DNA from 2 places in the Bradyrhizobium sp. SZCCHNR1051 genome. Region 2 is predicted to be linked to the other one. Evidence: predicted binding sites of a transcription regulator. Region 2 holds the regulator's gene; the other holds the start of a gene.
What was found. Region 2 encodes LexA, which represses DNA repair genes until DNA is damaged. Its sites were predicted from a motif close to TGTTCNNNNTGTGTTCNG; they were not measured.
Positions count from the first base shown of each region.

Region 1: uvrA (excinuclease ABC subunit UvrA) is a predicted target of LexA. The motif match lies at 10,048-10,065, and genes of this name have one in related genera.

Region 1 is NZ_JAUEYJ010000001.1:195,546-210,563, forward strand. Features, by position in the region: gene coaD (pantetheine-phosphate adenylyltransferase) at 1-288, opposite strand, end outside; gene QW868_RS00825 (hypothetical protein) at 579-836, shown strand; gene gyrA (DNA gyrase subunit A) at 896-3,646, opposite strand; gene QW868_RS00835 (DUF2306 domain-containing protein) at 3,817-4,215, opposite strand; gene QW868_RS00840 (single-stranded DNA-binding protein) at 4,274-4,774, opposite strand; gene QW868_RS00845 (outer membrane protein) at 5,236-5,991, shown strand; gene QW868_RS00850 (outer membrane protein) at 6,184-6,939, shown strand; gene QW868_RS00855 (outer membrane protein) at 7,211-7,996, shown strand; gene QW868_RS00860 (outer membrane protein) at 8,209-8,949, shown strand; gene QW868_RS00865 (porin family protein) at 9,236-9,880, shown strand; gene uvrA (excinuclease ABC subunit UvrA) at 10,156-13,143, shown strand; gene QW868_RS00875 (hypothetical protein) at 13,329-13,658, opposite strand; gene QW868_RS00880 (hypothetical protein) at 13,894-14,211, opposite strand; gene QW868_RS00885 (lipase family protein) at 14,405-15,018, opposite strand, start outside.
Region 2 is NZ_JAUEYJ010000001.1:309,106-324,123, forward strand. Features, by position in the region: gene QW868_RS01370 (EAL domain-containing protein) at 1-75, shown strand, start outside; gene QW868_RS01375 (S41 family peptidase) at 326-1,660, opposite strand; gene QW868_RS01380 (alpha-hydroxy acid oxidase) at 2,081-3,217, shown strand; gene QW868_RS01385 (HAD family phosphatase) at 3,263-3,892, shown strand; gene QW868_RS01390 (hypothetical protein) at 4,656-5,294, shown strand; gene QW868_RS01395 (alpha/beta hydrolase) at 5,321-6,310, opposite strand; gene QW868_RS01400 (MBL fold metallo-hydrolase) at 6,323-7,255, opposite strand; gene QW868_RS01405 (LysR family transcriptional regulator) at 7,340-8,293, shown strand; gene QW868_RS01410 (alpha/beta hydrolase) at 8,302-9,111, shown strand; gene glp (gephyrin-like molybdotransferase Glp) at 9,243-10,454, shown strand; gene lexA (transcriptional repressor LexA) at 10,661-11,359, shown strand; gene QW868_RS01425 (hypothetical protein) at 11,619-12,059, shown strand; gene QW868_RS01430 (hypothetical protein) at 12,283-12,501, shown strand; gene QW868_RS01435 (ComEC/Rec2 family competence protein) at 12,456-14,747, opposite strand; gene QW868_RS01440 (hypothetical protein) at 14,887-15,018, shown strand, end outside.

The sequences.
Region 1 (15,018 bases), 110 kb from region 2:
GCGCAGGCCCCGGATCATCATGATCGCGCCGGCTTTTTCCGCGGCCGTGACGGTCAGATTGTCGTAGGTCGAAGCCTCGAAGCCGCAGCCCGCCGCGGCTGCGACGGGGCCGAAGATCTCATGCGCCATCGCCAGCCGCTCCTCGGTCGAGAACAGCGGCTTCTTGCCGTGATGCACGCCGACCGCAACGATCAGGCGATCGCAGAGATGAACGGCCTGCCGAACCACATCGAGATGGCCGTTGGTGACGGGATCGAACGAGCCCGGATAGAGCGCAATGCGTTGCATGCGCCCGTCCTATACCGCCGGGAACAGGCCGGCAAGCCACCGCCAGGCCCGCTGGCGTGGCTGTGATGGGCAAAGAGTGGCCGAGACTGCACCGCAATGAAATGAGGTGCGACGCCGGGGGGCCGGAACTGTGGTCGGCTACCGCGATTGTTTCATCGGAACTTGGGACATGAAACACGCCGGGCCGAGAAGAAGCCAATTCGCCCGTCCCGCGAAGACGTCTCGAAACCCGAGCTGATTATCAAATCCTTAACGAACAACGGGCCGAACGGCCCGGACAGGGGACCGTCATGATCAAAGCGCTATCTGCAGTCGCAGCTGCCGGCTTGGTGGCTGCCGGCATCACCGTCCTGCCCGGCTTCGCTCCTCAGGTTGAAGCCAGCGTGCCGCGTCCGCTCGCCAAGGCGGACCGCCTGGACATTCGCCCGATCGGCCGCGACTGCTCGCAGCAGGCTTGGCCGAACTTCGAAGCGGGCTGCCTGCGCAGCGCCGGCACCAGGGGAACGATCCGCGAGGCCAGGATGGTCTCCGTCGAGCGGACACAGTAAGGGCGAATAGCGAATAGCGAATAGCGGGAAGACTTGATTCCTCCTCTATTCGCCACTTCCTATTCGCCATTCGCACCTTCAGTCCCGTTCCCACCGGTGCCGTTCTCGGTCTCCTCGCCGATATGCTCCACCGAAACGACGTGCTCATCATCGGCGGTGTCGAACACGATGACGCCCTGGGTCGAGCGTCCCGCGATGCGGATGCCGTCGACCGGGCAACGGATCAACTGCCCCTTGTCCGTCACCAGCATGATCTGATCGCCGTCCTCGACCGGGAATGAGGCGACGAGCTTGCCGTTGCGGTTGTTGACGGACATCGCGACGATGCCTTTGCCGCCGCGGCCGGTGGTGCGGTACTCGTAGGACGAGGTGCGCTTGCCGTAGCCGTTGACCGAGACGGTCAGCACCACCTGCTCCTGCGCGGACATCTCGACATAGCGTTCCTGCGACAGCTGGATCGCGCCAGCGGCCGCCTCCTCGCCCTCGGTCTCGACCGGCTCCTCGGTGGCAGCATCGCCCGACATCGCCCGGCGCATCTTCAAATAGGCCGTACGCTCGTCCGAGGTCGTCTCGACATGGCGCAGGATCGACAGCGAGATCACCTTGTCACCGCCGGCGAGCGCGATGCCGCGCACGCCCATCGAGGTCCGCCCGGTGAAGACGCGCACGTCGGTGACGGGGAATCGGATGCACTGCCCGCCCGACGCCGTGAGCAGCACGTCGTCACGCTCGGTGCAGATCTGCACGTTGACGATCTCCTCGCCCTCGTCGAGCTTCATCGCGATGATGCCGGAGCGGCGCACGTCGACGAAATCCGACAGCTTGTTGCGGCGGACGTTGCCGCCGGTGGTGGCGAACATCACGTCGAGATTGGCCCAGGAGGATTCATCCTCCGGCAGCGGCATGATCGTGGTGATGCGCTCGCCCTGCTCCAGCGGCAGGATGTTGATCAGCGCCTTGCCGCGCCCGTTGGGCGCCGCGATCGGCAGCCGCCAGACCTTCTCCTTGTAGACCTGGCCGCGCGACGAGAAGAACAGCACCGGCGTGTGCGTGGAGGCCACGAACAGCCGGCTGACGAAATCCTCCTCACGGGTCTGCATGCCCGAGCGGCCCTTGCCGCCGCGACGCTGCGCCCGATAGGCCGACAGCGGCACGCGCTTGGTGTAGCCGGCATGCGACACGGTCACGACCATGTCCTCGCGCTGGATCAGGTCCTCGTCCTCGACCTCGCCTTCCTGCTCGGCGATCACGGTGCGGCGCGGCGTGCCGAACTCCGCCTTCACGGCGGCGAGCTCGTCCTTGATGATGCCCTGAACCCGCGCCCGCGAGCGCAGGATGTCGAGATAGTCGTTGATCTCGACCTTGAGCTTGTCGAGCTCGTCGGAAATCTCTTCGCGGCCGAGCGCGGTCAGGCGCTGCAGACGCAGGTCGAGAATCGCCTTGGCCTGCTCGAACGACAACCGGATGGTGCCGTCCTCGGCCAGGCGATGGCGCGGATCGTCGATCAGCGTGATGATGGCCTCGACGTCGCGCGCCGGCCAGTCGCGCGACATCAACGCCTCGCGCGCCGTCGCAGGATCTGGCGAGGTCCTGATGACCCTGATGACCTCGTCGATATTGGCCACGGCCACGGCAAGGCCGACCAGGATATGAGCGCGGTCGCGCGCCTTGTTGAGCAGGAACTTGGTCCTGCGCGTAACGACACGCTCGCGGAACGCGACGAAGATCGTCAGCAGGTCCTTCAACGTCATCGTCTGCGGGCGGCCGCCGTCGAGCGCCAGCATGTTGGCGGCGAAGCTCGTCTGCAGCGGCGTGAACTTGTAGAGCTGGTTGAGCACGACGTCCGGCACGGCGTCGCGCTTCAGCTCGACGACGACGCGGTAGCCGTCGCGGTCGCTTTCGTCGCGCAGGTCGGCGACGCCTTCGATCTTCTTCTCGCGCACCAGCTCGGCGATGCGCTCGACCATCGTGGCCTTGTTCACCTGGTAGGGGATCTCGGAGATGATGATCGCCTCGCGATCCTTGCGGATCGTGTCGATCGTCACCTTGCCGCGCATCATGATCGAGCCGCGGCCCAGATGGTAGGCCGAGCGGGCGCCCGCGCGGCCAAGAATGATGCCGCCGGTCGGGAAATCCGGCCCCGGAATGATGTTGATGAGGTCATCGATCGTGAGCGCGGGATTGTCGATCAGCGCGATGCAGGCATCGATCACCTCGCCGAGATTGTGCGGCGGGATGTTGGTGGCCATGCCGACCGCGATGCCGCCGGCGCCATTGACCAGCAGGTTCGGATATTTGGCCGGAAGAACCGACGGTTCCTTGTCCGAATTGTCGTAGTTCGGCTGGAAATCGACGGTGTCCTTGTCGATGTCGTCGAGCAGCGGGATCGCCGACTTGGCGAGCTTGGCTTCGGTGTATCGATAGGCGGCCGGCGGATCGCCGTCGACGGAGCCGAAATTGCCCTGGCCGTCGATCAGCGGCACGCGCATCGAGAAGTCCTGCGCCATGCGCACCATGGCGTCGTAGATCGACTGGTCGCCATGCGGATGATATTTACCGATGACGTCGCCGACCACGCGCGCGGACTTGACGTATTTCTTGTCGGGCGTGTGGCCCTGCTCGTACATCGAATACAGGATGCGCCGGTGCACGGGCTTGAGGCCGTCGCGCGCATCGGGCAGCGCTCGCGACACGATCACGCTCATCGCGTAATCGAGGTAGGAGCGTTTCATCTCGTCGAGGATGGAAACGGGACGAATGTCGGAAGGTCCGCCCGGCTCGCCGGGCTTCTCATCTTCTTTATCGGACAAAGGGGATACCGGTCGGTTTTGACACGCGAAAATCGCTTGGAATCATATAGCGCAGGAGCGCGCCGCAGGCCACCCCCAAACCGAGGTGGGCCGCGCTTTTTCTGCTCGCCTTTCCAGGGACTTAACCACATGACGCGGCTCCGCGAGGCCTGCTCGGGAACCGTCTCTGGCTAGGGCCCGAAGTCCACCTTGTGCATGATCCGTCCGGGCAGCAGCGTGAACACTCCGGCAATCACGAGGGCACCGGAAAACAGCGTGATCATGGCCCGGCGATGGGCCGCCACCCGATGGCGGTGCGCAGCCCACACCGCAAGCGGCAGCACGGCCAGCGTGTAGAGCGACAGCAGGTGGATCGGGCTCCATGGCCCGACCAGCCGGATGGTGTGGATCCAGAACGAGCTGGCTGCAACGGCAACCATGAGCGCGACCCAGACCCAGCCGATCGTTCGATGCGGCAAGGTCCCCTTCGGGGCCGCGAACTGGACGAGTCCCAGCGCAAACGCCGACATCGCGGCGACGGCGTGCAGCAGGACGGCGGGTTCAGCGGCGAGCAGCGGTGCGAAGCTCATGCAACACCCCCGTGGTCAGACGGCAGCGGCCTGAACGTCGTGCGGCCGCCCCTGCGCCTCAGAACGGAATGTCGTCGTCCATGTCGCTGTTGCGTCCGCTACCACCGGCCGAAGCGACCGCGCGGCGCGGAGGCGCCATCGACGGACCGCTGCTGCCGAAATCGCCGCCACCCATGTCATCGGAGAAGCTGCCGCCACCGCCGCCGCCCCGGCCATCGAGCATCGTCAAGGTCGAGTTGAAGCCCTGCAGAACGACCTCGGTCGAGTACTTCTCGACACCGCTCTGGTCGGTCCATTTGCGGGTCTGCAGCGCGCCCTCGATGTAAACCTTGGCGCCCTTCTTCAGATACTGCTCGGCGACCTTGCAAAGACCCTCGTTGAAGATCACCACGCGGTGCCACTCGGTCTTTTCCTTGCGCTCGCCGGTCGCCTTGTCGCGCCACGTTTCCGACGTCGCAATGCTCAGATTGGCGATCGGCCGCCCATCCTGCGTACGCCGGATCTCGGGGTCCTTGCCAAGATTGCCGACCAGAATCACCTTGTTCACACTACCCGCCATCACCACTCTCCCGCGGTTCTCGATCATCGGACCGGCCGTCCACACCGGCCTCACGGCGTCCGGTGGCTAACCCTTCCTCTCGCGGCGGACCCTATACGGTTGCCGCGCGGTCCACCCGCCCTGTCCATTGCTTATCCACATATAGCAGGCGGAAGGCCATTGTTCCAGTTTTGTTCGCGCGCATATGTCCACAACCGTGCGTCGAGTTCCGCGGAACTCGACGGAACCGCAAGTCCTCGCAAATGGAACCAGGAAAAAGTTCCCTATTCACGAAAAAGGGATTAACTTTCATCAAGTTAGCTCGCCGCACTTCCTCCTCGGCTGTGGCTTTTGGGAGACGGTATCCAGGGTTGAATAGCGTATATTTCTGGACGGATTGGGGCCGCAAGCGTGGTCGCACCAACTTCACAGAAGTGCGTCTCCGGGGACCAATTGGAGACGCCCAACGCGGGAGACTTGGGATGAAAAGAATTTTTCTCGGAGCTGTCAGCTTAATGGTTTTGGGGGCGCTGACGCCGGCGGGAGCCGCCGATCTCGCCGCCCGCCCGTACACGAAGGCCCCGGTGGTGGCGCCGGCGCCACTTCCGACCTGGGCCGGTTTCTATCTCGGTCTGCAGGGCGGCGGCGGCTGGGGCCGAAGCAACGAGACCTTCTTCGGAGCGCCCAATACGGCGATCTTTGCCGGCACCCAGAACTATAACACCAGCGGCGGCTTCATCGGCGGTGTGGTCGGCTACAACTGGCAGGTCGACAACATCGTGTTCGGTCTCGAGGGCGACTATCACTGGGCCGACATCAACGGCCGGTCGGGCGTCATCAACGCCGGTCTCGGCGATACCTACTTCACCAGGCTGCGCGGCTTCGGCGACATCAAGGGCCGCCTCGGCTGGGCTGCGGGTCCGGCGCTGTTCTTTGTCAGCGGCGGCGCTGCCGTCGGCGATCTCCAACACCGCTACGACGCAGCGCTCAATGGCGGCGCGGCGAATAGCTTCGCTCAGAACAACTGGCGCTGGGGTTGGACGATCGGTGCCGGCGCCGAGTACATGTTCGCGCCGAACTGGTCGGCCAAGGTCGAATACAACTATCTCGACTTCGGCAAGAGCTCGATTCAGTACAGCGCGGTTCCGGCCAATCGCTCCGAGTGGAGCGACACCGTGCACACCGTCAAGGCCGGCGTCTCCTATCACTTCAGCGGCCCGATCGTGTCGCGCTACTGATTGCACGCGCAAATCGAATGTGTCGAAAGGCCGGCCTCGCGCCGGCCTTTTTTGTGTGCCAGAACCGGTACTTGCTGGGCCGTTGTGTCATTTGGGTGACGGCTTTTTACGACGGAAGGGGCTATCAAGGTCCGGCGGGTGGGCGTTGGTGAGAGTGTGCGTGCGGGCGTCGGACTTGGTTTGGGGAATGCGATGAGAAGGCTGTTGCTGGGGGCGACAACTTCGCTGGCGCTGGGGATTGCGCCGGCCATCGCTGCCGACTTGCCCGCGCGCACCTTCACCAAAGCGCCTGCGATGATCACGACGATCTATGATTGGAGTGGCTTCTATATCGGCCTGAATGCCGGTGGCGCATCGGCCCGCACCTGCTGGACCAACAAGGTCAGCTTCGCCGGCGTGGCCGCAACCAACGCGGAAGGCTGCCATGACGCAACCGGCGCGCTGGCTGGCGGCCAGATCGGCTATCGCTGGCAGGCCGGCGGCTGGGTGTTCGGCGTCGAAGGCCAGGGAAACTGGGCCAACCTCAAGGGCAGCAACACCAGCCAGTTGGTCCCGCCCGTGACCAACCAGACCAAGATCAATGGGATCGGCTTGCTCACCGGCCAGATCGGCTATTCCTGGAACAACGTGCTCTGGTACGTGAAGGGCGGCGCCGCGGTTGCGGGTGAGAAGTACAACGGTCTGTCCACGGCAACTGGCGGTGTGCTCGACCAGTCCAGCGCCACGCGCTGGGGTGCGGCTGTCGGCACCGGCGTCGAGGTCGGCTTCGCCAAGAACTGGTCGGTCGCAGCCGAATACGAGCACCTGTTCATGGGCAACCGCACCCTGGGCTTCTCGGGCGTTCCCGGTGGAGCCGCGGGCCGGACCGATGCGGTCGGCCAGGACGTCGACATGGCGACGGTCCGCGTGAACTATCGCTGGGGCGGTCCCGTCGTATCCAAGCACTGACCCTCGAGGACTGGCAGTCGAAGACTGGCACTCCAGGGGCTGACGCGCCAAGCGCTCACCCCCCCCTCGCGCCTCGGGACAGCTCTGCGATCTGCACGACCGGTCGCGATCTTTACCAGCGCTTAAGTACGTTCGGCACATCCCGCCACGCGCCTGCTCCCGATCACGAGTTTAGAAAGCAGTCTCTCCTACAACCAGCAACAGGCCACCTTCGCGTGGGCCCGGATCGGAGGGATCCGGAGCGTGGTGTATTGGGACTGGGGAGAGACGAATGCAGAAGACGACCTTGATCTTGACCGCAAGCGCCGCGGCGCTGGGACTGGCGCCGGCCTCAGCGGCCGACTTCGCGACGCGCCCTTACAGCAAGGCGCCACCGCCGGCCTATGTCACGCCGCTGCCGAACTGGGCCGGGTTCTACCTCGGCGTCAATGGCGGCGCCGATTGGAGCCACAACTGCTGGACGCTCAATCGCGTCGGCGGCGTGCCGGTCGTGCCGACCCAGTCCGAAGGCTGCCACAATGCCTCGAGCGGCCTCATCGGCGGCCAGGTCGGCTATCGCTGGCAGGCGGCGAGCTGGGTGTTCGGCGTCGAGGCCCAGGGCAACTGGACCGACCTGAAGTCGTCCAATGCGAGCACGGCGGCGCTGGCTGCGGGCATCACCAACAACACCAAGACCGATGCGATCGGCCTGTTCACCGGCCAGGTCGGCTACGCCTGGGGCAACGTGCTCTGGTACGTGAAGGGCGGCGCCGCCGTCACCCACAACAAATACACCGGCACGGCGAATGCGGCTGCGCCCTTCCCGGTCGGCACGCTGCTGGATTCCGCCAGTGAGACCCGCTGGGGCGGCACCGTCGGCACGGGCGTCGAGTTCGGCTTCGCGCCGAACTGGTCGGTCGCCGTCGAGTACGACCACCTGTTCATGGGCTCGCGCGACATCAGCTTCCCGGCCACCGCAACCGTGCTGTCGCGCGTCGATACCATCAAGCAGGACATCGACATGGCGACAGTCCGGGTGAACTATCGATTCGGGGCGCCGATGGGCACGCGCTACTGAAAAAAGCCGCCGCTCGCACGCATTCGGAAAGGCCGGCCCTCGCGCCGGCCTTTTTCGTGTCAACAGCCCGGCAGCGTCGCGGCGTTTTTGTGCTAAATATATGATTTATAACGCTTTTTCGTTTCTGTGGCGGGCGCGTTACAGCCTCACCGGGATGCCCTGTGTATGACTTGCCCATCGCTTGTCATTCCAACCTCCCGGGGGAGAATTTGATGAAGAAGTTGTTTGTGATCACGACGGCGCTCGTCGGCATCGCAACGGCCACGTCCGCTTCGGCGGCCGACATGGCGGCACGTCCCTATACGAAGGCGCCGCCGATGGTCGCGCAGATCCTGAGCTGGTCGGGCCTCTACGCCGGCATCCAGGGCGGCGGCGGCTGGGGCACCAGCAAGGAGACCTTCCTCGGCCGCTTCAATGCGCCGGGCTTCCTGGGCACCCAGAACTACAACACCAATGGCGGCTTCGTCGGCGGCGTGGTCGGCTACAACTGGCAGGTCGACAACGTCGTGTTCGGCCTCGAAGGCGACTATCACTGGGCCGACATCAACGGCCGCTCCGCCGTGGTCAATGCCGGCCTCGGCGACACCTTCTTCACCAAGCTGACCAGCTTCGGCGACATCAAGGGCCGCCTCGGCTATGCCGCAGGCCCCGCCCTGTTCTTCGTCAGCGGCGGCGCCGCGGTGGGCCAGTTGCAGCATCGCTATGACGGCGTCCCCGGCAACGTCTTCAGCCAGAATACCACCCGCTGGGGCTACACGGTCGGCGCCGGCGCCGAGTATATGTTCGCGCCGAACTGGTCGGCCAAGCTCGAGTACAACTATCTCGACTTCGGCAAGAGCGCGATCCAGTACAGCGCTTTCGCAACCAACCGCTCCGAGTGGAAGGACACCGTCCACACCGTCAAGGCCGGCCTCAGCTACCATTTCGGCGGCCCGGTCATCGCCAAGTACTGACACCTGCAACCGACAGGTTCCGAGAAAGGCCGGCGAAAGCCGGCCTTTTTTGTTGCCCTGATGCCACCTTGCCGGCTCGCCACACCCGGAACCAAGCAGTTGAGTGACATAGGCTTTCTGGAACTTGCCCGTAAAAACGCGGTTTGGCCGCGAGTGTGTCTTCAGGGTGACGGTAATCCGTACGGAACCGGGCTATAGGAACCTCGTCAACTTGAACGGGTGAGTCTGTTTCGTGCGTAAAACTCTCGGTGCGATGCGGACTGCTAGGAATTAACTGGAGACTGGAATGAAGAAGATCCTGCTCGCGACCGTGGCCTTGGCCGCCCTGGCCGCTCCCGCTGCCGCCGCTGATCTTGCCGCGCGCCCGACCTATACCAAGGCGCCGGTTGCCGCGCCTGTGCTGACCTGGACCGGCTTCTACATCGGTGCCATGGGCGGCTATGCCAACGAGGATGCTGACTTCGCGGCCATGAAGGGCGGCTTCGCTGGCGGCACCGTCGGCTACAACTGGCAGCAGGGCGCTGTCGTGTTCGGCCTCGAGGCCGACGCCGCTTGGGCCGACATCAACGCAAACGTTGGCGCGCTCGGTGTCAACGCCGAATCCAAGATCCGTGACTGGGGCACCGTCCGCGGCCGCATCGGCTACGCCTTCGGCCCGACCCTGCTGTACGCGACCGGTGGTTACGCCTGGGCTGACAACCGCATCTCGCTGACGGCTCCGGGCTTCGCCGCTTCGGACAGCAAGATCCACTCCGGCTGGACCGTCGGCGCTGGCGTCGAGTACATGTTCGCCCCGAACTGGTCGCTGAAGGGCGAATACCTCTACAAGAGCTTCGGTGGCGAGAGCTACACCTTCACCGGCCTCGGCACGCTCGCGACCGGCACGCTCAACGTGCATTCCGGTCAGGTCGGCATCAACTACCACTTCTAAGTCTTCGCCTCCGGGCCAACGCACACAGCCTCCGCTCTGCCAGAGCGGGGGCTTTTTCTTTGCGGGATCGCGCACAAGGCAGGACGGAACCGGCAGCCTCCTGCCATTCGCTGCCATTCCCTGAGCGCATTGTTGATGATTCGCTGACGGCACTGGAAATCCAGCCCCGTTCTTCCTACGTTCCGACGATACCTTTTCCCTCTGGCGTCCGATGGCCGGCTTCCGGCGAACGCGCCTGCAACGATGGCGCGACTCTGCGCCGTGGGACGATCGTCATGGATGAAGTGCTCAAGGCCAAGCAGCGCGCGCAAGCCAACCAGTCGAGCCTGCGGGCGATCACGATCCGCGGCGCCCGCGAGCACAACCTCAAGAACGTCGACGTCGAGATCCCGCGCGACAGGCTCGTGGTCTTCACCGGCCTGTCCGGTTCCGGCAAATCCTCGCTCGCCTTCGATACGATCTATGCCGAGGGCCAGCGCCGCTACGTCGAATCGCTGTCGGCCTATGCGCGCCAGTTCCTTGAGATGATGCAGAAGCCTGATGTCGACCAGATCGACGGCCTGTCGCCGGCGATCTCGATCGAGCAGAAGACCACCTCGAAGAACCCGCGCTCGACGGTCGGCACGGTCACCGAGATCTACGACTACATGCGGCTGCTCTGGGCGCGCGTCGGCGTGCCCTACTCCCCGGCCACCGGCCTGCCGATCGAAAGCCAGACCGTCTCGCAGATGGTCGACCGCGTGCTGGCGCTGCCCGAGGGCACCCGCCTCTATCTGCTGGCCCCGGTCGTGCGCGGACGCAAGGGCGAGTACAAGAAGGAGCTCGCCGAATATCTCAAGAAGGGCTTTCAGCGCGTCAAGATCGACGGCACCTTCCATGAGCTCGCCGAGGTGCCCACGCTCGACAAGAAGTTCCCGCACGACATCGACGTCGTCGTCGACCGCATCGTGGTGCGCCCCGACATCGGCCAGCGCCTCGCGGAGAGTTTCGAGACCGCGCTGAAGCTCGCGGAGGGACTCGCCGTGATCGAGTTCGCCGACGCGCCCGCCTCCGCCGCCCCGGCCGAGGAGAAGAAGAAGACCGCCAAGATCCATGACAAGAGCGGGCCCGAGCGCATCCTGTTCTCGGAGAAGTTCGCCTGCCCAGTCTCCGGTTTCACCATTCCCGAGATCGAGCCGCGGCTGTTCTCGTTCAACAATCCCTACGGCGCCTGCCCGGAATGCGGCGGCCTCGGTGTCGAGCAGCACGTCGATGCTGATCTCGTCATTCCCGACAAGGACGTCACCCTGCGCAAGGGCGCGATCGCCCCCTGGGCCAAGTCGTCCTCGCCCTATTACCTGCAGACGCTGACAGCGCTCGGCAAGTTCTACAAGTTCACGCTCGACACCAAGTGGAAGGACCTGCCGAAGAAGACGCAGAACGCGCTGCTGCACGGCTCCGGCGACGACGAGATCAAGTTCACCTATGAGGACGGCGTCCGCGCCTACGACACCAAAAAGCCGTTCGAGGGCGTGATCACCAACATCGAGCGCCGCTTCCGCGAGACCGAGAGCGAATGGGCGCGCGAGGAGCTCGGCAAGTACTTCAACGACGTGCCCTGCGCCGGCTGCAACGGCTTCCGGCTGAAGCCCGAGGCGCTGTGCGTCAAGGTCGCCGGCAAGCACATCGGCGAGATCTCCGAGCTCAGCGTCAGGGCTGCCGGCGAATGGTTCGCCGAGGTGCCGAAGCAGCTCAACGCGCAGCAGACCGAGATCGCCACCCGCATCCTCAAGGAGATCCGCGACCGCCTCACCTTCCTGCTCGACGTCGGCTTGAACTATCTGACCCTGGCGCGCTCCTCCGGCACCTTGTCGGGCGGCGAGAGCCAGCGCATCCGCCTGGCGTCGCAGATCGGCTCGGGCCTGACCGGCGTGCTCTACGTGCTCGACGAGCCCTCGATCGGCCTGCACCAGCGCGACAACGCCCGCCTGCTCGACACGCTGAAGCGGCTGCGCGACCTCGGCAACACCGTGATCGTGGTCGAGCATGACGAGGATGCCATTCGCCTCGCCGACTACGTGCTCGACATCGGCCCCGGCGCCGGCACCCATGGCGGCAACATCGTCGCCGAGGGCACGCCGGCCGAGATCATGCGCAATCCGGCGTCGCTGACCGGCAAATATCTCACCGGCGAGCTCGAGGTCGAGGTGCCCGAGCGGCGGCCACCGAACCATCGCCGCACCATCAAGGTCGTCAACGCCCGCGGCAATAACTTAAAGAACGTCTCGGCCGAGATCCCGCTCGGCCTGTTCACGGCGATCACCGGCGTCTCCGGCGGCGGCAAGTCGACGCTTCTCATCGACACGCTCTACAAGGCGATCGCGCGCAAGCTCAACGGCGCCAACGAGGCCGCCGCGCCGCACGACCGCATCGAAGGGCTGGAGCACATCGACAAGATCATCGACATCGACCAGTCGCCGATCGGCCGCACCCCGCGCTCCAACCCCGCGACCTATACCGGCGCGTTCACGCCGATCCGCGAATGGTTCGCCGGCCTGCCGGAATCGAAGGCACGCGGCTACGAGCCGGGCCGCTTCTCCTTCAACGTCAAGGGCGGCCGCTGCGAGGCCTGCCAGGGCGACGGCGTCATCAAGATCGAGATGCACTTTTTGCCCGACGTCTACGTCACCTGCGACGTCTGCAAGGGCAAGCGCTACAATCGCGAGACCCTCGACGTGCTGTTCAAGGGCAAGTCGATCGCCGATGTGCTCGACATGACGGTCGAGGAGGCCGCCGAGTTCTTCAAGGCGGTGCCGCGCGTGCGCGACACCTTCGAGACGCTGCGCCGCGTCGGCCTCGACTACATCCATGTCGGCCAGCAGGCCACCACGCTCTCCGGCGGCGAGGCGCAGCGCGTCAAGCTCGCCAAGGAGCTGTCGAAGCGCGCCACCGGCCGCACGCTCTACATCCTGGACGAGCCGACCACCGGCCTGCACTTCCACGACGTCAAGAAGCTGCTGGAGGTGCTGCACGAGCTGGTCGCGCAGGGCAACACGGTGGTCGTGATCGAGCACAATCTCGAGGTCATCAAGACCGCCGACTGGGTGATCGATCTCGGCCCCGAAGGCGGCGACGGCGGCGGCGAGATCGTCGCCTGGGGCCCGCCCGAGGACATCGTCAAGGCGCCGCGCAGCTACACCGGGCAGTTCCTCAAGCCGGTGCTGGAGAAGTCAGCCAAGCCGAAGAAGCGCAGCCGCGGCGCAGCCAGCGAGGCGGCGGAGTAGTTGCCCTCAATTCCCTTGTATCGATCGTCGTTGCGAGCGAAGCGAAGCAATCCAGGGCCGCGTACGCGATTCTGGATTGCATCGCGCTCCTCGCAATGACGCATGTGGTCGATACCGGTTCATCACAGCAAAGCCCGCCGCTCTCTGCAGAGCGGCGGGCTCGATGTTTCCACAACGAACTCAGATTACCACTGGCGATAATATCCGCTGCGCGTGCCGTTGTTGTTGCCGCCCGGGCCGACGTCGCCCTGGGTCGAGCTCGGAGTCGGGTGGTTGGTGCCGTTGTAGCCGGTGCCCCAGCCCGGGCCGTCATACGGGCCCGGCGCGACCGCGACGTAGCCTTCCTGATAGACCGGCCCCGGCGCCCAGGCGAAGGAATCGCGGTAGGCGTAGGTGCTGGTGACCTGGCCACCATAGCCGTAGCCGCCCGGGCCGTATTCGCCGGCCGAGGCCGCAGCGGTGCCGGCCACGAGCGTGACGGCGGTCAGCGCGGCGAATCCAAACGTGCGCGTCATGAACTTGCTCCTTCGTTCCTAATTCTTGGAGAACAAACGATATCGATCCATCCAAGGTTCCGCCGATCCCCACAACAATCGTGCGACACAACGCGACGCTCACCTTCGCGCGACCTCGTGATCCAATGGCTTCGTGACATCGCCGACACGCGCAGCGAACCCGTCCGACACGACAAACCCGCAGCTCTTGTCGAGCGGCGGGTTTGATCGCCTAACGTTTAACGCGAGATGGCGGCTACCACTGCCGGTAGACACCGGTCAGCGTGCCGTTGTTGTTGCCGGACGGACCGACATCGCCCTGGGTCGAGCCAGGAGTCGGATGGTTGGTGCCGTTGTAGCCGTGGCCCCAGGCCGTTGTACCCCACGCCACCTCACCCGGCGCGTAGGCCGGCGCCGGCGCGGCGTCATACACCGGCTCGGAATCGTTGCCCTGTGTCGGCGGCCCCCAGGCCATCGAGTCGCCGTAGCGGGCATAGCCCTGCGCGGATGCGGCGGCGGTGCCGAGCACCAGCGTGGCGGCGGCCAGCGCGGCCATCTTGAGCGTGCGTTGCATGTGTCTCTCCTTGCTCTTGTACGGGGGTCAACGATCGCACTGCGCAAGGCGTTCCTGCAGCGCACGCTCACAAAGGCCGTGAGAGATTGTTGATCGGATGCGCGTCAAAACCCTCTTGCAGACCTGCGGGAGCAGGCTCGCAAGAGGGCAACGCGAGACGCGACCCGGACGGCGACGTCCCCTGATCAGCAGCTCACGCTGCGACGGCGACCGCCCGCGGCCGCGCCACGCCGGTCTTGGTGACCCCCGGCAGCGGCGGCGCCGTCGTGCCAGTCGCGTGCGGGAAGTACTGCAACTGCATGGAATGCATGTAGCCGGCTTCTGCGGTCCAGGAATCGTTCGTCTCCACGATCGGCGTGATCGTGAACAGGTCCGGATTGCTCGGCACGATCGACGTATAGGTCGGGATCGTTGCGCTGAGGATCTCAAGCGGCTTGTAGATCGAGTAGTAGTTGGTGTCCTTCAGGACCGGCGCCGGCGGCGCATAGGTGACGAGAATCCCTTTCAGATTGGCCCATCCCATCGGCACGATGTCGTTGCTGTTGACCGCCGCATAGTAGGTATAGGCCTTCGCGAAGGTGGTCGCGAAGCCCGCGTTCCACATGGTCGGAGCCGCGAAGGTGTGCGGCCACAGCGTGAACTTCAGCGACGAGTTCAGCTTCGGCAGTTGATCCTTCAGCCACGCCGTCGCCACCACGGCGAGCGCGCCGCCCAGGCTGTGCCCGGTCACCATCAGTTGCAGATTCTGCTTGCCCGCAAGGCCGCGCAGATAGTCGAGCAGCGACAGGTCCGTCGCGGGATCGGTGA
Region 2 (15,018 bases):
GACGTGGGGCAATTGTTCGCCGCGCAGCGCGCTAATCCCTCAACCGGCCGCCATTCGCGCCCCAACGCCGCGTGAGCCAGTTCCGAACCGATAAATACCGTTGCAATTTGAGGCTTTTCCACAAGCCAAACTCAAACCCTACCAACCAGTCGTCCCGTCCGCCGCTTGAAGTCCACGGCTCCGCCATGATCTACGGGACACAGACGGACATACTCCGTGTCCGCTTGTACACGCTGGTCGAAAACCACGGCGGGACGGCCTCAGGGCCGCCCCGTCGGGTGTGAGCATCGAGCGTCGCAAGCCGCGCACCCGCCTACTTCGCAGATCAGTTCGGCACCGCCGCCTTGGCTCGGACGTCGGCATTCACGGTGACGCCGCGCAGCACGTTGAAGGCGGCGTGCAGCGCCTTGTCGTCCTTCTCGTCCGGCGGAACGTAGGACTGCGAGCCGGTCTGCTCGGTGCCGTCGGGCGCCGAGAGATGGCCGCGCATGCCGGCCTCACCCTTGAGATCGCCGCGATCCTTCAGCTCGTCCGGCACGTCCTGCTTGACCTCGATGTCCGGCGCGATGCCCTGCGCCTGGATCGAGCGTCCCGACGGCGTGTAGTAGCGCGCCGTGGTCAGCGCCAGCGCGCCATTGCCGGCGCCGAGCGGAATGATGGTCTGCACGGAACCCTTGCCGAACGAGCGCGTGCCGACCAGGGTTGCACGCTTGTGATCGTGCAGCGCGCCCGCCACGATCTCCGACGCCGAGGCCGAGCCGCCGTTGATCAGCACCACGAGCGGCTTGCCCTTGGTGAGATCGCCGCCGCGTGCGGTGAAGCGCTGCGTCTCCTCAGGATTGCGGCCGCGGGTCGAAACCACCTCGCCTCGCGAGAGGAACGTGCTGGAGACCGACACCGCCTGATCGAGCAGGCCGCCCGGATTGTTGCGCAGGTCGACCACGTAGCCGGCGAGCTTCTCCTGCGGAATGTCCTTGGAGATGCTGGCGACGGCCTTGCGCAGGCTCTCGGTGGTCTGCTCGTTGAAGGATGTGATGCGGATATAGCCGATGTCGCCGCCTTCGGTGTGATAGCGGACCGGGCGCACCTTGATGATCTCGCGCGTCAGCGTAACGTCGAGCGGTGCGTCCTTGCCCTTGCGCATGATGGTAAGCTTGGTCTTGGTGTTGACGCCGCCCTTCATCTTGGCGACGGCCTGCTCGAGCGTCAGTCCCTGCACCGCCTCGCCGTCGATCTTGGCGATGAGATCGCCCGAGAGAACGCCGGCCTTGGACGCGGGCGTGTCATCGATCGGCGCGACGACCTTGACCAGGCCCTCCTCCATGGTGACCTCGAGACCGAGTCCGCCGAACTCGCCGGACGTGGTCTCCTGCATGTCGCGCCAGGACTTGTCGTTCATGTAGCGCGAATGCGGATCGAGCGAGGACACCATGCCGTTGATGGCGCCTTCGATCAGCGCGGGATCGCTCGGCTTCTCGACATAGTCGGCGCGAACGCGCTCGAACACCGCGCCGAACAGATTGAGCTGCGAATAGGTGTCGGCCATGCCGGCCGCGGCCTTGGCCTTCGCAACGAGTTGCGCGCCGTCGGGACCCGTGACCATCAGGGTCAGCCCGACGCCGGTCATCGTGCCCGCCAAGAACAGCCAGTTTTTCCGCATTGTTTGCTTCCCGAGCGTTTGTTGGATGGCCGGCCGATCAAATGGTCCGCACGCATTGCCGGCGCGATTTGTGTTGCGAACACACACCACATTTCCGGTTTCTTCAAGGCCGATATTGCGCCGCCGTACCGGGGCCCGACCGCCGGCGCTCGCATCCGAAATGGACGTTCACAGGCTGAAATCAAGCTCAAGGCTGCGCCGGCGCCGAGCCCGGCTGAACATACCCCGTCTTTCACGGACACCCATGATCACAATTCGACGAGCCGTGTACCACGCCGCGATTTGATGGCCTGGGCCTGCGGGGCGCCGCTCCCTGCGCGCGCCCGGGAAGCTCGAGTTCGGAATGGCTTGCTCCCGGCCCGCTCCATGGGCAATGCTCCGCGGCAAAACCGCAAACATGACAGTCGCTGGGAGGCAAACATGAACCAACGGACCCCGATCGAGGCCGGGTGGCGGAACGTCGAACTCGGCTCGAGCGACGAGAAGTTCCAGAACCTGCACGAGCTCATCCGCAAGGCGCGCGCCCAGCTCAACCAGAACGCCTGGGACTACATCATCGGCGGGGCCGAAACCGAGACCACGCTGCGTCGGAACCGGATGGCGCTCGACGAGATCGCGTTCCGTCCGCGCGTGCTGCGCGACGTGTCCAGGGTCGATGCCTCGGTCGAAACTTTCGGACGCAAGCTGCGCCTGCCGGTGGTCATGGCCCCGGTCGGTGCGCTCGAAATCTTCGATCCGGCAGGGGCGGCCAGCGTGGCCCGTGGGGCGGGCCGATTCGGAGCGGCGCACATGCTGAGCTCGGTGTCGGAACCCGGGCTGGAGAAGACCGCCGAGGCCGCGCCCGACGCGCTGCGAATCTTCCAGCTCTATGTCCGCGGCGACGACGCCTTCGTCGAGGACTATGTGAGCCGGGCGGTCGCCAACAGCTACACCGCGTTCTGCCTGACCGTCGACACCGCCCATTACAGCCGGCGCGAGCGCGACATCGCCAAGCGCTACGTCCGCGAAAGCCGGCTGCGCGCGACCGGCGGCGACCACCAGAAGGCGCTGAGCTGGCACACCGTCAAGCTGATCAAGGACAAGTTCAAGCTGCCGCTGATCATCAAGGGCATCGCGACTGCCGAGGACGCGCAGATTGCGGTCGATCACGGCGTCGACTGGATCTACGTCTCCAACCATGGCGGCCGCCAGCTCGACCATGGCCGCGGAGCCATGCATGTGCTGCCGGAGATCGTCGCCGCCGTGAAGAGCCGGGCAAAGATCATGGTCGACGGCGGCTTCTGCCGCGGCACCGACATCGTCAAGGCGATCGCCTCCGGCGCCGACCTCGTCGGCATCGGCCGGCTGCAATGCTGGGCGCTCGCCGCGGCCGGCGAGGACGGCATCCTGCGCATGCTCGAGCTGCTGGAGGACGAGGTCATCCGCGCGCTCGGCCTGCTCGGCGTCACCTCGTTCGCCGAGCTCAACGGCTCCTACCTGCATCCGGCAACCGCCACCAACCAGCCGAGCGTCGTCAGCGCGTTTCCGCTGGTCGACATCGAGCCCTACCGTTATTGAGGCGGAGGCCCTTCCGTTCAACGCCAGCCATCGACGCCCCCCTCCATGCCCTCCTCCGCTCTCCGCCCCGGCGACGCCGACGCGCTGCTGTTCGATCTCGGCCGCGTCGTCATCGACATCGATTTCGTCCAGGTCGTCTCGCGCTGGGCCGCGCATGCCGGCTGCGCGCCGGAGCATCTCGCCGCGCGCTTCGTGCGCGACGAGATCTATCACGGCCACGAGCGCGGCACGGTCTCCGACGCCGCGTTCTTCGCCAACCTGCGCCGGCAGCTCGGCATCGACATCACCGACGCGCAGTTTCTCGAGGGCTGGAACGCGATCTTCGTCGGTCCGATGCCGGGCATCGTCCCGCTGCTCGCACGCGCGGCGGAGAAACTGCCGCTCTATGCCTTCTCCAACACCAACCAGCCGCACATCGATCACTTCTCGCCGCGCTACGCCGACCTGCTTGGTCACTTTCGCGAGATCTTCCTGTCGTCGTCGATCGGCCTGCGAAAGCCGGATGCCGAGGCGTATGATCACGTGGTGCGGGCGATCGGCGCGCCGGCCGAGCGCATCCTGTTCTTCGACGACCTCGCTGAAAACATCGACGGCGCGCGGGCCAGCGGGCTGCAGGCGGTGCTGGTGCGCTCGACGGCCGACATCGCCGCGGCGCTGGAGGCGCTCGGGATCTGATCGCATCGCGCAAGGGTGCGTCATGGCCAGCGGCGTGACGTTCTGAAAGGCTGCGCTCGCAATGACGGTGCCACTCATGCAAAATAGTTCTCGCGACACGATGTGCCCGAGCTTTGCTGCTCTCATCTCACCCTCCTCCAATCGGAGGGCGCAGGGAATGCCGGGCTGCTGGCCGCAACCCATGGCCCGCCTGCAGAAAAAAAGCAGGCGGCAGTCACCACAGGTCCAGCCGACATCCGGCATTCCCTGCGCGATGGTCTTCACGTTTATACGCGATCTCCCCGGTGCCCGGCTTGTTGGCCACCGTCGCCGTCGGGATCATCATCACCCGCCGGCTTGGCATCAGCTTCGGGATGCCAGGACCACGCGACTTCACGTCCGCGCCATGCCGTTCGTCCGCGCGCCATCAGGGCACGCTGCGACACGTCGCGGCCACCGCATCCCGCGCTCCACGTCCGTGACGATCGCGAAGCGCCCCTCCTGTCGAGCACGGGACCAAATCAGCATAGCAGACTTTTCCGAAAAAGCGAATCCTAAATTCGACCGCCGGCAAGGGCGCGATCCGGCCCGTCTCCCGCCGCATCCGCTGGTCGCAGACGACCCGACCGCCTAAGCTGTCCGCTCCTGCACGCCCCGCCGCCCGGAAGAACCGAATGCCCCTCGACATCATTTGTTTGCGTGATCGGCCGACCTGATCCCGCGCGTGTTCTCGCCCGGGCTCGATGGTCTTTAGCTCGAGTTCATGCGTCAAGACCGGACGGCGATGTTGTACTTCGACTCGCCCGTGTTCGACCAATATGCGGACTGCGCCTACGTGGCGCTCGCCGGTGACGAGGTGGTCGGGCGCGCCTTCGCCGTCCCCTTCACCTTCGGCATCGACGGCCGCCGCACGCTGCCGGATGCGGGCTGGGACGAGGTGATCCGCTGGGGTCACGAGGACCGCCTGCTGGGACGGCGGCCGACGACGATGAGCGCGCTGGAGATTGCGCTGCTGCCGAAGGCGCGCGTGCCCGGCAGCTCGCTCGCCATGCTCGCGGCTCTGAAAGGCTGCGCACGCGCCAAAGGTTTTGCCGAGCTGTATGCGCCGGTGCGACCGAACCAGAAACATCTGGCGCCGCGGACGCCGATGCGCGCCTATCTCGATCAGCGGCGCGAAGACGGCCGATTGGTCGATTCCTGGCTGCGCACGCACCTCGGCATCGGTGGCGAGATCGTCAAGATCGCGCCGTGCTCGATGACCATCGTCGGCACGCTTGCCGAGTGGTCGCAATGGACCGGCGTGACCTTCGATCGCTCGGGTGAGATCGAGGTCCCCGCTGCTCTCGTGCCCGTGCTCGCGTCGGTCGAGCACGACCATGCCGCCTATGTCGAGCCGAATGTCTGGATTCGGCATCCGCTCTAACGCGGTGCAGGCCGTCCGCGCGACGATCAACGCGCCGGCACGACGCGCTCGTCCAGAAATCCGATCACCGCGTCGAACGCCTGCCGTCGATTCCGCTCCATCAGGATCATGTGCGTGCCCTGCCCGATCTCGACCAGGCGCTTGTACGGCGCGCTCACGAGACGAACGAACAGGTCGTGCGCCACGTCGAAGCGAACGTCCACATCCCATTCCGCCGAGAGCACGAGAACAGGGCAGTTGATCGTGCTGGGATCGTAGATCGGCTGGTCCACGGTCCAATGCTCGCGCACGTCCTGCACCGCGCCCGAAGGCGCGCGGATCGCGCCGGGGTACGGCGAGTCCGGATCGGTCGCGAGCGTCGCCTCCGCCCAGGACTCGAACCAGCCGTCCGGAATCAGCTTGTCCCGCGCCTGCTCCGGAGCGGCGCCGCGCCACGCAGCCTCGAACGCGCGCGGGCTGACGATCCGATAGGCGCCGAGCGGTCCGCCGGCGTCGATGCGCAGCGGCTCGCTGGACAGCCAGAGCGGCGTCACCAGGATCAGCTTCTCGAGCTTCGCGCTCGCCGCGCTCGCGAGCATGCCCGCGACGGTGGCGCCCCAGGACATGCCGAGCACGTTGGCGCGCGGGACGTCGCGATGCCGGCAGATGAAGTCCACCGCCGCGCCGAAATCGTCCACGGCGGTCCGCGCATTGACCAATGGAGATCCCTCCTCGGCCGCCCGCGACATCTCCGGCGGCCGGCTGGAGCCGCCATAGCCGCGCGCATCGACGGCCCAGACATCGTAGCCGGCCTGCGCCAGGACATCCATGAAGGAGGCGCCACCAACCGCGACGTCGAACAGGCTGGCGGATGAAAAGGTGGCGCCGTGCATCATCACCAGCGTGCGCTCGGCCGAGAACCGTTGCACGTCATGCCGGCGCTTGTTGATGAGCTGAAGCTGTACATCGGACACCGGGCCTTCGATCAGGCGGCGCTCGGAAACGATGCGCGAGGAGGACGTTGCGTTCTCGGTCATGGTCACCTCGGATCAGGCGAACTGCCACGCGAACCGGTCGCCGTCGCGGCTGATCCGCCCGGCCGAGGACTCGGCGAAGTGGGTCGTGAACACGAGGGAGCCGGTCTCGGCGGCATGGTTCATCGCCCATCGGCGTGAGGTCCGCGCCGCATCCGGAAATTCGCAATAGACCGAGTTCCAATCCGGACGCGCGACCTGCAGCGGATGATGCATCACATCGCCCCAGAACAGCGCGCGCTCGCCGCGCGAGGTGAGACTGATGCAGGCGTGATCGATGCTGTGACCAGGGCTCGGCAGATAGCGGAAGCCATCCACGACCTCGCTGCCATCGACCGTGATCTCACGCGCGAGGCCGGCCTCGACGATCGGCAGCACGCTGTCTTCGTAGACCCCTGGCAGCGGCGGATGCAGCATGCGACCGAGACCGGCCGCATCCCTGATCGCGGCATCCGAGCCGTCAGCGGCCGACAGTGCCGCCAGATAGGCGCGCTCGCGGCCTGAGAAAACGTACCGGGCGTTCGGAAACACCGGCGTCCAACGGCCATCGGCAAGCTGCGTATTCCACCCCACATGATCCGCGTGCAGATGCGTCATCAGGACGAGATCGACATCGCCAGGGGCGACGCCGGCCGCCCGCAGCCGGTCGAGAAACGGCTCGTTCAAGCGATGCAGAACTGCTGCGCCGGGCCGCTCCTTGTCATTGCCGGTGGCCGTGTCGATCAGGACCACCCGCTCCGGCGTCCGCACCAGCCAGCTATGGATGCTCAGGCGCAACGATCCCGTGTGCGGATCGACCGATCCCGGCCCCACCTGGCCTCGTTCCCGAACGATGCTGTCTGCTTCTACGCCCGGAAACAAAAACTCGCCCTCGACCGCATCGAGGCCGATCTCGAAGATCCTGGTGATGGTGGCGTCTCCGACGCGATAGGTCGTGATGTCCTGCATGTCTGGCGGCCTCGATCCGAACGGTGGTCTTGTCTGGGCCGAGATCTAGGACTAGGTCATACATTCCTCAAATCGATCCAGCTCATGCAGTCCATCGATCACTTCGATCTTCGCTCCTTCGACCTCAATCTGCTGGTCGCGTTCGACGCGCTCATGCAGGAGCGCAGCGTGACGCGCGCGGCCGCACGCCTCAAGGTGGGTCAGCCTGCGATGAGCCATACGCTGTCGACGCTTCGCGTGCTGCTGCAGGACGAGCTGTTCGTCCGCGTCGGCGCCGTCATGCAGCCGACGCCAAAGGCTGCGGTGCTCGCCGGGCCGGTTCGGGCGGCGCTGGGGCAGATGCAGGCAGCGCTGCATGCCGCACCGGAGTTCGACCCGGCGACCGAGCAGCGCACCATCCGCCTGGGATTTTCAAGTGAGGTCGAGCTGCTGCTGATCCCCGAGCTCACCGCGGTGCTCCGTCGAACGGCGCCCGGCGTGCGGCTTCTCAGCCGGCCGACCGAACGTAACGAGGTGCATCGCCTGCTCGACGACGGAGCCTTGGATGTCGCGGTCGGCTGCTTCGACGCCGTCGCACAGCGGCACAGATCCCAGCTCCTGTTCGAGCAGGCGCTGAGCTGCGTCTACAATCCAAAGCGCATCGCGATGAAAACGCCGATCAGCCTCGCCGACTATCTGTCGCTTCCGCACGCGCTGGTGACGCTGACCAACAGCCTGCAGGGCTGTCTGGAGGCGGCGCTGGATGAGATCGGGACCGAGCTCAACGTGGTCTCAGCCTCCTCGGAATTCCTCAGCGTGCTGGCGACGGTCGCCGCATCACCGGTGATCACGACGATACCGACCAGGATGGCAAAGCTCTACGGGCCGCGATTTGGGCTGACGCTCTGTCCCGCGCCGTTGAAGCTGCGGCTGCCGGCCGTCTCGATGGTCTGGCCGCTGCAGCTCGATCGTGATGCAGCATCGGTCTGGCTGCGGAACATGGTGGCGGACATCCTGCACACGACCGAGCGAGCAGCCTGTCGTGCGGCTGCGGGATAGCATTCAAAATGAACTCTCTGCATCACGTCTGCTCCGGCCGCGCGCGGCTCGCCGCCGAGGTTGCCGGCCAGGGAGACCCTGTCGTCTTCCTGCACGCCGCAGTGTTCGACCGCTCCATGTGGCGCGCGCAGATCGAGGGCGTCGCGGCAACGCATATGGCGATCGCCTATGACCGGCGCGGATTTGGTGAGACGGTCGCCTATGAGGAAGCTCATTCTCCGGTCGAGGACCTGCTCGCCGTCGTCGACGCGTTCGCGCCGGGGCGGCCGGCGACGCTGATTGCCTGCTCGCAAGGAGGCCGCATCGCGCTCGACTTCGCGCTTCGCCATCCGTCACGTATGGCATCGCTGGTGCTGATCGCACCTTCGATCAGCGGCGCGCCGGAGCCGGTCTATCCACCGGAGATCAAGGCGCTAACGGCGTCGTTGGCCGCTGCCGAGGCCGCACAGGATTGGGATCGGGTCAGCGCTATCAAGGCGCATCTGTGGGTCGACGGTCCCTTGCAGCGCGAGGGACGCATCTCCGGCGAGCCACGCGAGACGTTCCTGAAGAAGAACGCCGCCGCACTCCGCGCGCCGCCAACCGGCGCGACTCTCGATATGGCACCAGCCTTCCCGCGCCTCGCGGAGATCGTCGCGCCATCGCTCGTCATCTGGGGGGACTTGGACTTTCCTCACATCCAGCAGCGAAGCAGGCTGCTCGCCGCAACAATGCCGAACGGGTCAGGACATGAGCTGGCCGGAACGGCGCACCTGCCGAGCCTGGAACGTCCGCAGGAGGTCACGCGGTTGATTGCAGACTTTCTCGCGCGATCGTGAGGCAGCGGCCCGGACGCGGCCCACATCAGACGATCAGAAGGCAGGAAGCGGCCTGAGCCCTTGGCCGAGCCGTGCGCGTTCGGTTAGAAGGCGATTCATTCGATCTGCCGTCTCCGTCCGAAGGAACTCTCATGGCCCTGATGCCGGTGTCTGATGCGTTGTCCGCCGTGCTCGCCGGCGCCGAGCCGCTGGCCGAGGAGCTGGTGACGCTGGACGAGGCCCATCACCGCATCCTGGCCCGCGACCTCGCGGCGCTGCGGACGCAGCCGCCCGAGGCGATGTCGGCGATGGACGGCTACGCCGTGCGCGCGGCGGACGCAGCCCAGGCCAAGGTGCGGCTGAGGGTGATCGGCGAGGTCGCGGCGGGGCGGCCGTTCGATCGCGTGGTCGGACCCGGCGAGGCGGCGCGCATCTTCACTGGTGGCGTTGTCCCTGAGGGCGCCGACGCGGTGGTGATCCAGGAGGACACGATCGCCGAAGATGGCCACGTCGTCATCACCGAGGCCGCGATCAAGGGCCGGCACATTCGGCCCGCGGGCGTCGACTTCCACCAGGGCATGGTGCTGCTGAAGGCGGGCCGCCGGCTCAGCGACCGCGACCTGTCGCTGGCGGCCAGCATGAATCATCCGGCACTGCCGGTGCGGTGCCGGCCGAAGGTGGCGCTGCTCGCCACCGGCGACGAGCTGGTGATGCCGGGCTCGACGCCCGGCCCGGGCCAGATCGTCTATTCCAACGGCTACGCCCTGCGGGCGCTGGTGCGCAGCGAGGGCGCGACACCGATCGATCTCGGCATCGCCGCGGATACGATGGAGGCCACGGTCGCCGGGATCCGGCGGGCGCGCGAGGCCAAGGCCGACATCCTGATCACGACCGGCGGCGCCTCGGTCGGCGATCACGACCTCGTCAAGCAGGCGCTCGAAGCCGAGGGCGTCGAGATGGCGTTCTGGAAGATCGCGATGCGGCCGGGCAAGCCGATGATGCACGGACGGCTCGGTGACATGAGGGTGATCGGACTGCCCGGCAATCCGGTGTCGTCCTATGTCTGCGCCATCCTGTTCCTGGTGCCGCTGATTCGGCGGCTGCTCGGCCGCGACGAAGCTCGCATGCCACGCGAGACCGCCCTGCTCGGCCGCGAGCTCGGGGCCAACGATTCGCGCGAGGACTATCTGCGGGCGCAGCTCGAGGAGCGCGCCGACGGCACGCTGATCGCAACGCCGGTGACGCAGCAGGATTCGTCGCTGCTCGGCAATCTCGCGCTCTCGCAGGCGCTGGTGATCCGGCGGGCGTTTGCGCCGAAGGCCGCCGCCGGCAGCCCGTGCGAGATCCTGCGCCTGCCGAGCTAGGCCGTTTCCCCCGGCAAAGCCCGGTCCGTTCACTACAATTTAAGGATTGCGGAACACACATCGAACATATAGTGTCCGTTCATGATTTGTTTTTAGTATGTTGCGGGCGACGCGATGATGGTCCGACTCCAAGGCGCTCTCAGCCGGTTTGTGCTCAAGGCGCAGCTCCTGGACTCGGACGACAACAAACTGGGGACCAGGTCGAGATGCTGACGCGCAAACAGTACGAACTTCTGCGGTTCATCAACGAGCGGCTCAAGGAAGCCGGCGTGCCGCCGTCCTTCGACGAGATGAAGGATGCGCTCGATCTGCGCTCGAAGTCCGGCATTCATCGCCTGATCACGGCGCTCGAGGAGCGCGGCTTCATCCGCCGGCTGCCCAACCGCGCCCGCGCGATCGAGGTGATCAAGCTGCCCGAGCTGTCACAGGCCGCCAACAACCGCCGCGGCTTCACCCCATCGGTGATCGAGGGCAATCTCGGCAAGGTGCGCACCAGCACTCCCGCGCTGGACGATGGCGAGCGCCCCGTCGCGGTGCCGGTGATGGGCCGCATCGCCGCCGGTACCCCGATCGAGGCGCTACAGACGCGCAGCCACACCATCAGCGTGCCCGCCGACATGCTCGGCAACGGCGATCACTATGCGCTCGAGGTGCGCGGCGACTCCATGGTCGATGCCGGCATCCTCGACGGCGACATGGCGCTGATCCAGCGCAACGAGACCGCCGACACCGGCGACATCGTGGTAGCGCTGATCGACGATGAGGAAGCGACGTTGAAGCGCTTCCGCCGCCGCGGCGCATCGATCGCGCTGGAGCCGGCCAACACCGCCTACGAGGTGCGCATCCTGCCGCCGAACCGGGTGAAGATCCAAGGCAAGCTGGTCGGGCTGTATCGCAAGTACTGATCGCGGACGCGATCGGTCGATCGGCGACGGGCGCACGCGCTTCGCCGCCGATCGAAATTGGTCACGCGCGAATGCACCTCAGGATGTGCAGCGCGGCATGCTCAAACGCTTGTGATCGCCCGCGGGCGCACGCGGTGCAGATCAGCGCAGAATTGCCGTGAAGCGCGCGCTAACATCACCATCGATGTCCACTCTGATAGAGGCCTGCGCCTGTCCGGGGGGAGCGTGGGTCGGCTATCTCTCAACGAGGAGCGATCCGATGTGTGACTACAGCCTCCATGCGGTTGCGTCCCGTCCCGCCAAGGTCGGCGAGACGTTGATCTCGACGACGTTTCGCGGCACCGCCACCCGCGGCTTCGCCCTCGAGAGCGAGCCGACCGTCGCCGTCTGCATGCTGCCCGGCACCGAGTTGGCATTTGTCGAGGACGTCCGCTACGACAGCCGCTGGCTCTGGACCCGGACGATCCGCGAGCGCGTCGCGAAGTTCAACAGCATCGAGACGCACATCCCCGATCGCCATCACGACGCGATCGAATTCGCCGACGGCCGCCACGTGCTGGTGACCCAGCTCTGCGAGGGCCAGCGCGTCACCGTGCTACAATTGCCGGTCAGCAAGCAGCCGGCCGAGCGCCGCCCGGGCATGGCGGAGGACGTTCCGGCTTCGCAGGCCACACCGATTCGCCGCATCAGCATCACCTGAGCGCCTGCGCGTCCGCATTTCTCTCGGTCATGAGCGAGCTTTCGGCCGGGGGAGATTTGGTTTCTGCAAGCGCAAGGTCCTTTCGGGCGAACCTCACGCTCCGGCATCGCATCGAATAGGAACGACATCCCTCGGCCGGCATTGTGTGCCGGGGGAGCTTGCCGCCGCGGTCAACAAGATCGATTGGAACAAGGCCGACCGGATCACCGAGCCCGGCCGCTACATGCTTCCGTTCGGATGGCTAACGGTCACGGTTGATGACGTCGCCGTCTGGCAACGATATCCGGGCGCTGCGTTCACGCTGGTCGAAGGTCCCTCGCTGTTCGATGGACCCGACGACACCGAGTATCATCTCAGCACGTTGTATCATCTCAGCACGTTCGAGCTGTCCGGCGCTCAATCCTGCTCGCCCTGCTCCGTCTCCGGCGGCGTCGCGTCCTGAAGCCGCGACACCGGCGCACGCGGCGTCAGCGTCGTGTCGAACTCGCCGGCCTCGGCGGGCGCCGGCCACCACGGGCGGTCGGTGCCGCCAGCGCGCACCGGCGTGACGGAGAAGCCGGTGCCCCGCTGCACCAGCATCAAGGCGCCCTGCTGCTGCAGGCGCTGGCGATCGATGACGGCCGCCGCGCAGGATGACGGCGCGGCGCGCGCGGTGACGATCAGCGCGGCACGGGCGCAATCATCGTCGAGCGCCTCGGCGCGCAGGGTCAAGGCGGCGAATCGGCCGTCGGCCATCGCGACCACGCAGCCCGCCTCGTCGCAGGAGACGCCATCGGCGAGCGATGAATCCGCCGGCAGCCGGGCATCGGCGTCGGCCGCGAGCCACTCCTTGGTGGCGAACACGTCCTTGCCGGTGCGCATCACATGCAGGCGTCCGTCACGGCCGCGCACCGCCACCGCGCGCCCGTCGCCGGCGATCAGGACGTCGGGCAGCGGCGTCGTGGCGGCCCACGCGGTGGCCACCACGAGCCCGACGGCGCCCGACCAACGCAGCGGTGTGCGCAGCAGGCCGATCAGGATGACGCCGAGGCTGGCCAGGATCAGCGGTCCGATGCCGAAGCCCGGGATGCGCCCGACCGCGCCGGGCAGCGCCGCCACCCAGCGCGTCACCGCGATCATCCAGTCGATGCCGAGGCCCATCAGCGTCCACCAGGGACCGTCGAGCCCGAACGGCGCCGCCAGCAGGCCGAGCAGTCCGGCGGGCATCACCAGCACCGAAACCACCGGCATCGCCGCGAGATTGGCGAGCACGCCATAGGGCGTGACGCGATGGAAGTGGAACGCGGCATAGGGCGTGGTCGCAAGCCCCGCGATCAGCGAGGCCAGCAGCAGCATCGCGAGCTCGCGGCCGCCCCACAGCGCGATGCGCTGCGTCGTGGAGCTGTCCGGCGTCGCAAACAGTTTGGGCAGGCCGAACTGCACCAGCGCGACCAGGCCGAGCGTCGCCGCGAACGACATCTGGAAGCTCGGATGCACCAGCGCTTCGGGTGCCGCGATCAGCACGATCATCGCCGCGACCGCGAGCGTGCGGAAGGTGACGGCGCGGCGATCGACCATGACCGCGATCAGCACCACGGCCGTCATGAAGAACGATCTCTGCGTCGCGACCTCCGCGCCCGACAGCAGCAGGTAGAACGCCGCCGCGACCAGCGCCGCCGCGGCCGCCCATTTCTTGATCGGATGGCTGATAGTGAGGCCGGGGATCAGCGCAAGCAGCGCGCGCACGGCGAAGAACACGACGCCGGCGACGACGGCCATGTGATAGCCTGAGATCGACAGCACGTGGCCGAGGCCGGAGACGAACATCGCATCGTTGACATCGGGCGTGATGGCGTCGCGCCGGCCGGTCAGCAGCGCGGTGGCGATGGCGCGCTCATCGCCCGTCAGGCGGGCACGGATGCGTGCGTCGATCGCATCGCGCAGACCCTGCATGGCCGCCGCATAGCCCAGGCCGAAGCCGGCGGCCTGCGGCGGCGTCGCCGTCGTGATCGCGCCCATCACGAAGCCGGAGGCGCCGATGCCCTGGAAGAACATGTCGCGCGCGAAGTCGTAGGATCCCGGCCGCACCGGGGCCATCGGCGGCAGCAGCCGCGCCTTGAGCTGCACGAAGCTGCCGACCTCGGGCGCCGTGCCCTTACGCACCGCGAGCCTGACACGCGCGATGGTGACGGCGTTGCGCGGGCTCTCCATCGACGTCACCCGCAGCACGATCCGATCGCTGCGCTCGCGGACGTCGCGCGCCTCGACGAAGCCGGACAGCGCCACGGAGTACAGCGGCCGCGCCAGCACCGGATGTGCGACACGCGCGGTCTTGATGGTCGCCGCGGCAAAGCCGCACGCTGCAGCTGCGAGCATCACGGCAACCGGAAACATCCGATGCCGCCGCATCATGATGGCGACGATGCAGAGCAGCGCCGCGGTGGTGGCGGCGATCCAGAGCACCGGCTCGTGATCGGCGGTGAAGTACAGCGCGATGCCGGCCCCGAACGCCACCGGCACCCAGGGCAGCAGCCGGCCCGCCCCGGCCTCCTCGACCGCCCAGCTCTTCAGGCGGGCGGCGAATGCCGACGACGCGCCGGCCCCGATCGCGGGCCAGCCGCCGGCCAGCGCGCCGCGCGGCGGCCAGACATCGGCCATCGCGCCCGCGATCCCGCGACGCCCTCCCGGCGGCCTGACCGGCTCCGCCATTGCCCACACCACCCGTTACTTCACGGGCATGGAGGCTAGCGAAACCACGGGGAATCCGACTAGCGGAACGGAACGAGAATCCAATCCCGGTGCCGGGAACGTCATTGGAACTTTCGGCACCGCACGGGCTTATGCGGGTATGGACCACCATGACAATGACGATCCCTTTGCCGACCTCGCGCTCGACACGGCGATCCACCTGCGCTGGACGTTGCGGGACATCAAGGCCCACCGGCTCACGCTCTCCCCCGTCGCCGACGATGATCTCTCG